Regions from separate parts of the Nocardia sp. NPDC051463 genome, predicted to be linked through region 1. Evidence: riboswitches for the same ligand, from Rfam matches in the RefSeq annotation. Region 1 holds a riboswitch; the other holds the start of a gene.
The links. A riboswitch is a leader RNA that binds a small molecule or an ion and turns the genes downstream of it on or off. The one in region 1 is predicted to bind S-adenosylmethionine.
Positions count from the first base shown of each region.

Region 1 (3,533 bases):
TCTGTCAGCAGGGCACTCGAGGTCGTGCGCAGGCTCAGCGCGAGGACATTCGCGTCGTTCCACTTGCGCGCACCGGCCGCGGTGGCGGCATCGCCACAGAGCGCGGCCCGGATACCGGCCACCTTGTTCGCGGCAATAGACGCACCGGTTCCGGTCCAGCAGCAGACGATGCCCTGCTCGGCTCGCCCCTCGGCGACATCACGCGCCGCCGCCGCACTGGCCCAGGCCCAGTCGTCGCGCTCCACCTCGGAGAGCGCCCCGTGTGCGAGCGTCTCCAACCCGCGCCGATGCAGCTCCTCGATCAGTTCCCTCGCCACTCCCACACGCTCGTCCGCTGCCACCGAGATCCGCATACGTCCAGGGTAGGCACGCGGCGGCGCCGCAGGTCACCGAACGGGACATCACCGCTCGCTTCTCGGCGGCCGCCGCGACAATGTCCCGACCGGCGGCGAGTTGCTCTAGCCGAGGGCGTGGTCCAGGTCGTCGAGGAGGTCCTCGACGTCTTCCAGGCCGACCGAAATGCGGACGACGCCGTCGGTGAGACCGATGGTCGCGCGACCTTCCGGGCCCATGGCGCGATGGGTGGTGGTGGCCGGGTGGGTGATGAGGGTCTTGGAGTCACCGAGATTGTTGGAGATGTCGACGATGCGCAAGCGGTTGAGCACCTCGAAGGCACGCTTCTTGCCTTCATCCGCAGGCGCGTTCAGCTCGAAGGTGACCACCGTGCCGCCGCCGCTCATCTGGCTCACGGCCAGCTCGTGCTGCGGATGTGATTCCAGGAAGGGGTATTTCACCCAGCCGACGGACTTGTTGCCCTCGAGGAATTGGGCGATGCGCAGCGCGGATTCAGTGGAATGACGCACCCGCAGCGGCATCGTCTCCAAGCCCTTGAGCAGGGTCCACGCATTGAACGGGCTCAATGCGGGACCGGTGTGGCGCATCAGATTCTTCACCGGGCCGTCGATGTAGTCCTGTGCACCGAGAATCGCGCCGCCGAGCACCCGGCCCTGGCCGTCGATGTGCTTGGTGCCGGAATACACCAGGACGTCGGCGCCGAGTTCGAAGCCACGCTGCAGCAGCGGCGTGGCGAAGACGTTGTCCAGCACCACCTTCGCGCCCGCGGCATGGGCGAGTTCGGTGACCCGGCGCACGTCCACCAGCGTCTGCATCGGATTGGCCGGTGTCTCGAAGAACACCGCCTGGGTGGGTACCGACAGTGCCTGCTCCCACTGGTCGAGGTCGTCACCGTCGACGAAGACGGTTTCGATTCCCCAGCGCGGCAGAATCTCGTTGCACACCACGAAGCAGGAGCCGAACAGGCTGCGCGCGGCCACCAGTCGATCACCCGCGCCGAGCAGCGCGCCGAGCGCGGTGAAGACGGCGGACATACCGCTCGCCGTGGCGAAGCAGGCTTCGCCCCCGTCCATCAGCCGCAGCCGTTCCTCGAACATGGCGACCGTCGGGTTGCCGTAGCGGGAGTAGACGAAATGTTCGACATCGCCGGTGAACGCGGCCTCGGCGGCCTCCGCGCTCTCGTAGACGAAGCCGGAGGTCAGGTACAGCGCTTCGGCCGTCTCCTCGAAACCGGAGCGCCGCAAGCCACCGCGCACGCCGAGGGTCGCCGGACCGACGCCATCGGGCAGCGGCTTGTCGAAGGAGCCGCCGGTGATCACGATTGCCGCCATGGGAGGCCGATGGCGCGCCAACCGGAGCCGCCACGATGACCGGTCGCGTCGAGGCCGCCCTCGAAGCCGTCCAGCACGTTGTAGGACGGTCCGATCCCGAGCCCGGTCGCGGTGTTCGCGGCATGCGCGGAACGCTGCCCGGAGCGACACAGGAACACGACGGGGGCCTCCGGGTTACGGCCGTCGAGCGCCTGGGTCAGCTGCTCGACGAACGCCCCATTGCGAGTACCGGTGCCGTCGACCCACTCGATCAGCACCGTCGGGCGCTCGATCGATGTGGTGTCGGGAACTCCGACGAAGCGCCATTCGGCTTCGGTCCGCACGTCCACCAGGACGGCTTCGGGGTTGTCCCGCAGTAATTCCCACGCCTGCTGCGGGGTGATGTCACCGGCATAACTCATGTGGACCTCCTGTGAATCCGCTCTTGCCGCACCTGGGTTCGGGTGCGCGGCCAGGTCGTCACCCGGAGCACCCCGCCGCGGAGGAGGGTTGCCGACCAGCAAGCCGGGGCTTGACGCTGGTTCTCATGACCTGGTTCTGAGATTGCCTGGGCGGGGGTCACCCTGTCAAACCCCAGTTCACGACGTGGGATGGTCACCCACAGATGAGCCAGCCGTCGCCCGATCGCGTCAGATTCCAGGTCGCCGTGGCCGCCTTGCCGTCGACCTCGGTGGTGACCGTCGCCTTCGCCCGGTCACCGTCGACCATCGGATTCTCGATTTTTGTTATCTCGACGGACTTTCCGGTTTCGAGGCCGCCGAGTTGGGTGGCCAGCGACGACTTGCGCTCGTCGAATCCGTCGCACGCCACAGCCGGCGGCGGCGTGACGTCGCTGTGGCCACGAGCGTTGGCGTAGTTGCGGACCGCCGCCGCGATGCGATCTGCCTCTGTGACATTTTTCTCAGCCGGTGACAGCAGCCCGCCGAGCACGATCCCGACGACCACGATGGCCGCCACCCCTGCCGCCGCGATGAACGGCCACGGGGTGCGGGAGTCGGTCTGGTCGACCTCGATTACGGCGTCGCCGTCGGTGCCTTGCTGATCGGTCATGGCCACGATGATCCCTGGTCGGCGGGGTTATCGAGCGCGCGCCCCCGAACTCGGACGACACGCCGCCGAGGATCCGCGCACACAACGGTTACCCCTGGGCACACCGTGGGTATGCAACGAGAGGCGGGCCGTAGTGGCCGCAGGCCGGTCACCGCACCGGCGCGGGCCGCCCCTTGGACCACCGATAGAATCGCGAGACTGCGGCCTGCTGTCATAGCTGATATGACTGCGAGTCGGCACCAGTGTCCGCACATCAGGTGCAACCACAGCGGCGCGTCGAGTTAGCCTAGGCTAAGACCGACGCCATTAATTGTTTTCGACCTTAAGGGTGCGCGTAAGAGATGACCGAACAGAGTGCAGCGACCCGCCCGCTCCGCATCGCGATCGTGGGCGCAGGGCCGGCCGGCATCTACGCCGCCGACGCATTGATGAAGTCCGACGCGGAAGTGTCGATCGACTTGTTCGAGCGCATGCCTGCTCCGTTCGGGCTGATCCGCTACGGCGTCGCGCCCGACCATCCGCGCATCAAGGGCATCATCACCGCCCTGCACAAGGTGCTCGACAAGCCGCAGGTGCGCCTGCTCGGCAACATCGACTACGGCACCGACATCACCCTCGACGACCTGCGCACCTTCTATGACGCGGTCATCTTCTCCACCGGCGCCAACGCCGACCGCGCCCTGGATATCCCCGGTATCGGTCTCGACGGCAGCTACGGCGCGGCGGACTTCGTGTCCTGGTACGACGGGCACCCCGATGTGCCGCGCACCTGGCCGCTGGAGGCCGAGAAGGTCGCCG
Region 1 covers NZ_JBFBAB010000009.1:194,730-198,262, reverse strand. Annotated here, with positions in the region: gene AB0M74_RS15480 (RpiB/LacA/LacB family sugar-phosphate isomerase) at 1-353, opposite strand, end outside; gene AB0M74_RS15475 (O-succinylhomoserine sulfhydrylase) at 459-1,685, opposite strand; gene AB0M74_RS15470 (rhodanese-like domain-containing protein) at 1,670-2,086, opposite strand; SAM riboswitch class IV at 2,101-2,217, opposite strand; gene AB0M74_RS15465 (hypothetical protein) at 2,280-2,735, opposite strand; gene AB0M74_RS15460 (FAD-dependent oxidoreductase) at 3,077-3,533, shown strand, end outside.

Region 2 (3,533 bases), on a different contig from region 1:
GGTCCTCGATGTCGGCCTGTTCCGCAATCCGATCTTCGCGACCGCGAACGTGGCCAACTTCTTCGCAGGCGTGGCGATGTTCGGGTCGATGCTGTTGCTGCCCTTGTATTTCCAGCTACTGCATGGCAAAGGGTTGATCGCCACCGGGCTGTCGCTGTTCGCGTTCGGTCTCGGCGGCATCGTCGCGCTGCCGGTATCGGGACGGCTGACCGACCGCTACGGGGGTGGTGTCGTCGCGGTGGCGGGCAATGCGTTGATCGTCGCGACAACGGTGTCGTTCGCGCTGTCGGACGCCTCGCTGAATCCCCTACTTGTGCAGGCGTTGTTGCTGGTCAGAGGGATTGCTGCGGGACTGACCGGAATGCCCATCGTTACGGCGGCCTATGCGGCAGTCGGTCGCGAGCAACTCCCGGATGCCGCGTCGTTCGTGAATATCGTGCAGCGGGTGGGTGGCGCCGTCGGTGCGGCATTGATGGCGGTCGTCCTCTATCGTGCGGCCGCGGCGGGTGTGTCCATCGATGTGAGCTTCCAGCGGTCGTTCGGGTGGTTGACCGGTGCGGGAGCCGTCGCGCTCGTTGCATCGATCCTCTTGTGGCGCAAGGAAAAAGGGTGACCTAGGCGGCCGAGGCTGCAGTGCCGATACCGAGGGCAGCGAGGACAGCCGCGCTCGCCTGCTCCAGGCGAGCGCGGACCTTCGGCCTGCGTAGCATCGCCACGGCGCGCGAGGCAGCGATCGCGAGCAGCACCATCTCCACCGCGGCGATGCTCGATTCGACCGCGCCGAGGGCGAGGGTGTTGGCGAAGGTGACGTCGGTGAGGAACTGGGGCAGCACCGCCAGGTAGAACAGACCGACCTTCGGGTTGAACATGCACGACACCAGCCCTGCGGCGAATGCCGAGCGAATCGAGGCGGGGGAAGCGGAATTCGCCTGCGCGGTAACCGCTTCGGCCGGGTCGAGGGCGGCCCGCCGCTGTCGCCGGTGATCGATGAGCGCCCGAACTCCCAAGTACACCAAGTAGATTCCGCCGACGATCTTCAGTGCGCGATAGGCCGTCGCCGACTGCTCCAGCAAAGCTGCGACGCCCGCCGCGACCACAATGGCCCATCCGATGCCGCCGAGCGCCGATCCGATCGCTGCCGCGATCCCGGGTCGCGCGTCCACGATCGAGAAGCGCAGCACCAGGAACGAATCGGGGCCGGGCGTGATGGACAGCAGCACGCACAGGCCGACGAAACTGAGCAGCAGGGAAAGCGTCACTCACCGAGGGGACCGCACATCACGACATGGCGCAACCGGGTTTCGGCGTGTCGAAACCATGCTCGCCTTCTCCTGGTCGCGAGTGTGGTGTTTCCGATTCCGGTTGACAGCGGCCGGTGCGGTCTGCCAATCTCGGTGCAGGTCATGAGTACCAGCATCAAGCCCTGGCTAGCTGGTCGGCAACCCTCCTCCGCGGTGGGGTGCTCCAGGTGACGACCTGGCCGCCGCCCGACCGGGCGCGGCAAGCGCGGACTCGTCAACCCCCTTGGTTCCGGGTCCCATAGCCGACGGGATTTCGTGATGACTGCTGTGGTGGAGCAGACCTGCGCCGCCCTCGCCCGGGTCTCCGGCGACGATCTGCGGGTGCCGCTCGTCCAGGGCGGAACGACCACCTACGCGAACTTCGACTACGCCGCAAGCGCACCGGCATTGGCGCAGGTCACCGACCGAGTGCAGCAGTTGCTGCCGTTCTACGCGAGCGTGCACCGGGGTGCGGGCTACGCCTCGCGGATCTCCACCGAGTGCTACGAGGCGGCGCGCGGTTCGGTGGCCGGATTCTTCGATGCCGACGACGACCAGGTGGTGGTGTTCACCCGCAACACCACCGACGCGCTGAACCTGCTCGCCGCCTGTGTACCCGGCGACACCGTGGTGCTGGATATCGAGCACCACGCCAACTTCCTGGCGTGGACGCGCAATGGCCGCCGGGTAGTCCGGGCCGCGGACACCGTGGCCGAGACCATCCGGCTGCTGGTCGCCGAACTGTGCAGCAAGCCCGCCGCGCTGCTCGCGGTCACCGGGGCCTCCAACGTCACCGGCGAGGTGCTGCCATTGGAGCGACTGGCCACCATCGCACACCAGTGTGGTGCGCGCATCCTGGTCGATGCCGCACAGTTGGCTCCGCATCGCCGAATCAGTCTGCGCGACAGCGGCATCGACTATCTCGCCTGCTCCGGGCACAAGCTGTACGCGCCCTACGGCGCGGGTGTGCTCGTCGGGCGGCGCGATTGGCTGGATGCCGCCGACCCGTATCTGGCAGGCGGTGGCGCGGTTCGCGAAGTCACCACCACAGGCGCCGACTGGGCCCCGGCACCGCAGCGCCACGAGGCAGGCTCCCCGAACGTCCTCGGCGCGGCCGCGCTCGCCGCCGCCTGTGACGCGCTCTGTGCGATCGATCCCGAAACCCTCGCCACCCACGAACGCCTGCTCGCCGACCGACTCCGCGCCGGCCTGTCCGCCATTCCCGGCGTCAACCTGCTGCGCATCTGGGACGACAGCCCTGACACCGTCGGCATTGTCGCCTTTACCCTGGACGGCTTCGTCCCCGGCCACGTCGCCGCCTATCTCTCCGCCGAACACGGCATCGGCATCCGCGACGGCCGCTTCTGCGCCCACCCGCTGCTGGCCCGCCTCGGTCTCGACGGCGCACTGCGCGCCAGCATCGGCCTCGGCACCAGCTCCACCGACGTCGACCGCCTCGTCGAGGCCATCGCAGCCCTTGTCGAATCCGGCGCTACCTGGAACTACGCCGCCACCGACGGCCTATGGAACCCCACCCCCGAAACCCGCCCCTTCACCAGCCCCGACACCGCTGTCGGCGCCGCACCCTGCCACCTCGGCTGACCGAACTTCGGGGGTGGGATGTGCTGCTACTCGGCGAGCCATTCCCCGTCGAGATCTTCTTCAACACCCTGGACGTCGGGTAACCGGGCTCATTCGCCGAGGGCGTTCGGGCGGTGGTAGCGGCCGTTGTAATAGAGCAGCGGCGCGGCGGCCGGTTTTTCATCGGTGTTGTCGTGGACGCGGGTGACCAAGCCGACGGCGAAGGTGTGGTCGCCGATGGGGATGAGCTGCTGGAGAACGGCGCGGACCCAGATGGGGGTGCCGTGCAGGACCGGCTCGCCGGTGTCGAGGGTGGTCCACAGCGAGCGGTCGGTGAAACGTTCCGCCGCGGCGCGCGCGAAGCGCTGGGCCAGGTGGTGCTGGTGTTCACCGAGGAAGTGGATGACCACCGAATCGGCTTTCAGCAGGGCAGCGATGCTCGACGAGGTGTGTGCGATGTTGAAGGAGACCAGCGGGGGTTGCAGCGACAACGACGCGAAGGATGTCGCGGTGAAGCCGACCGGGCCGGTCTCGGAGCAGAGGGTGACGACCGTGACGCCAGCGGGATAGTGGCGCATAGAGGCGAGGTATTGCTCGGCGGTAATGCCGCTCAGATCGTCGGGAATCCGGAAATTAGAGGCGGGCCGTTGTGCTTCGGTCACATGTCGAAGC
Region 2 covers NZ_JBFBAB010000014.1:147,078-150,610, reverse strand. Annotated here, with positions in the region: gene AB0M74_RS19995 (DHA2 family efflux MFS transporter permease subunit) at 1-613, shown strand, start outside; gene AB0M74_RS19990 (LysE family translocator) at 615-1,259, opposite strand; SAM riboswitch class IV at 1,400-1,513, shown strand; gene AB0M74_RS19985 (aminotransferase class V-fold PLP-dependent enzyme) at 1,560-2,882, shown strand; gene AB0M74_RS19980 (flavin reductase family protein) at 2,972-3,523, opposite strand.
Region 2: another riboswitch for S-adenosylmethionine. It lies ahead of AB0M74_RS19985 (aminotransferase class V-fold PLP-dependent enzyme); the one in region 1 lies ahead of AB0M74_RS15470 (rhodanese-like domain-containing protein).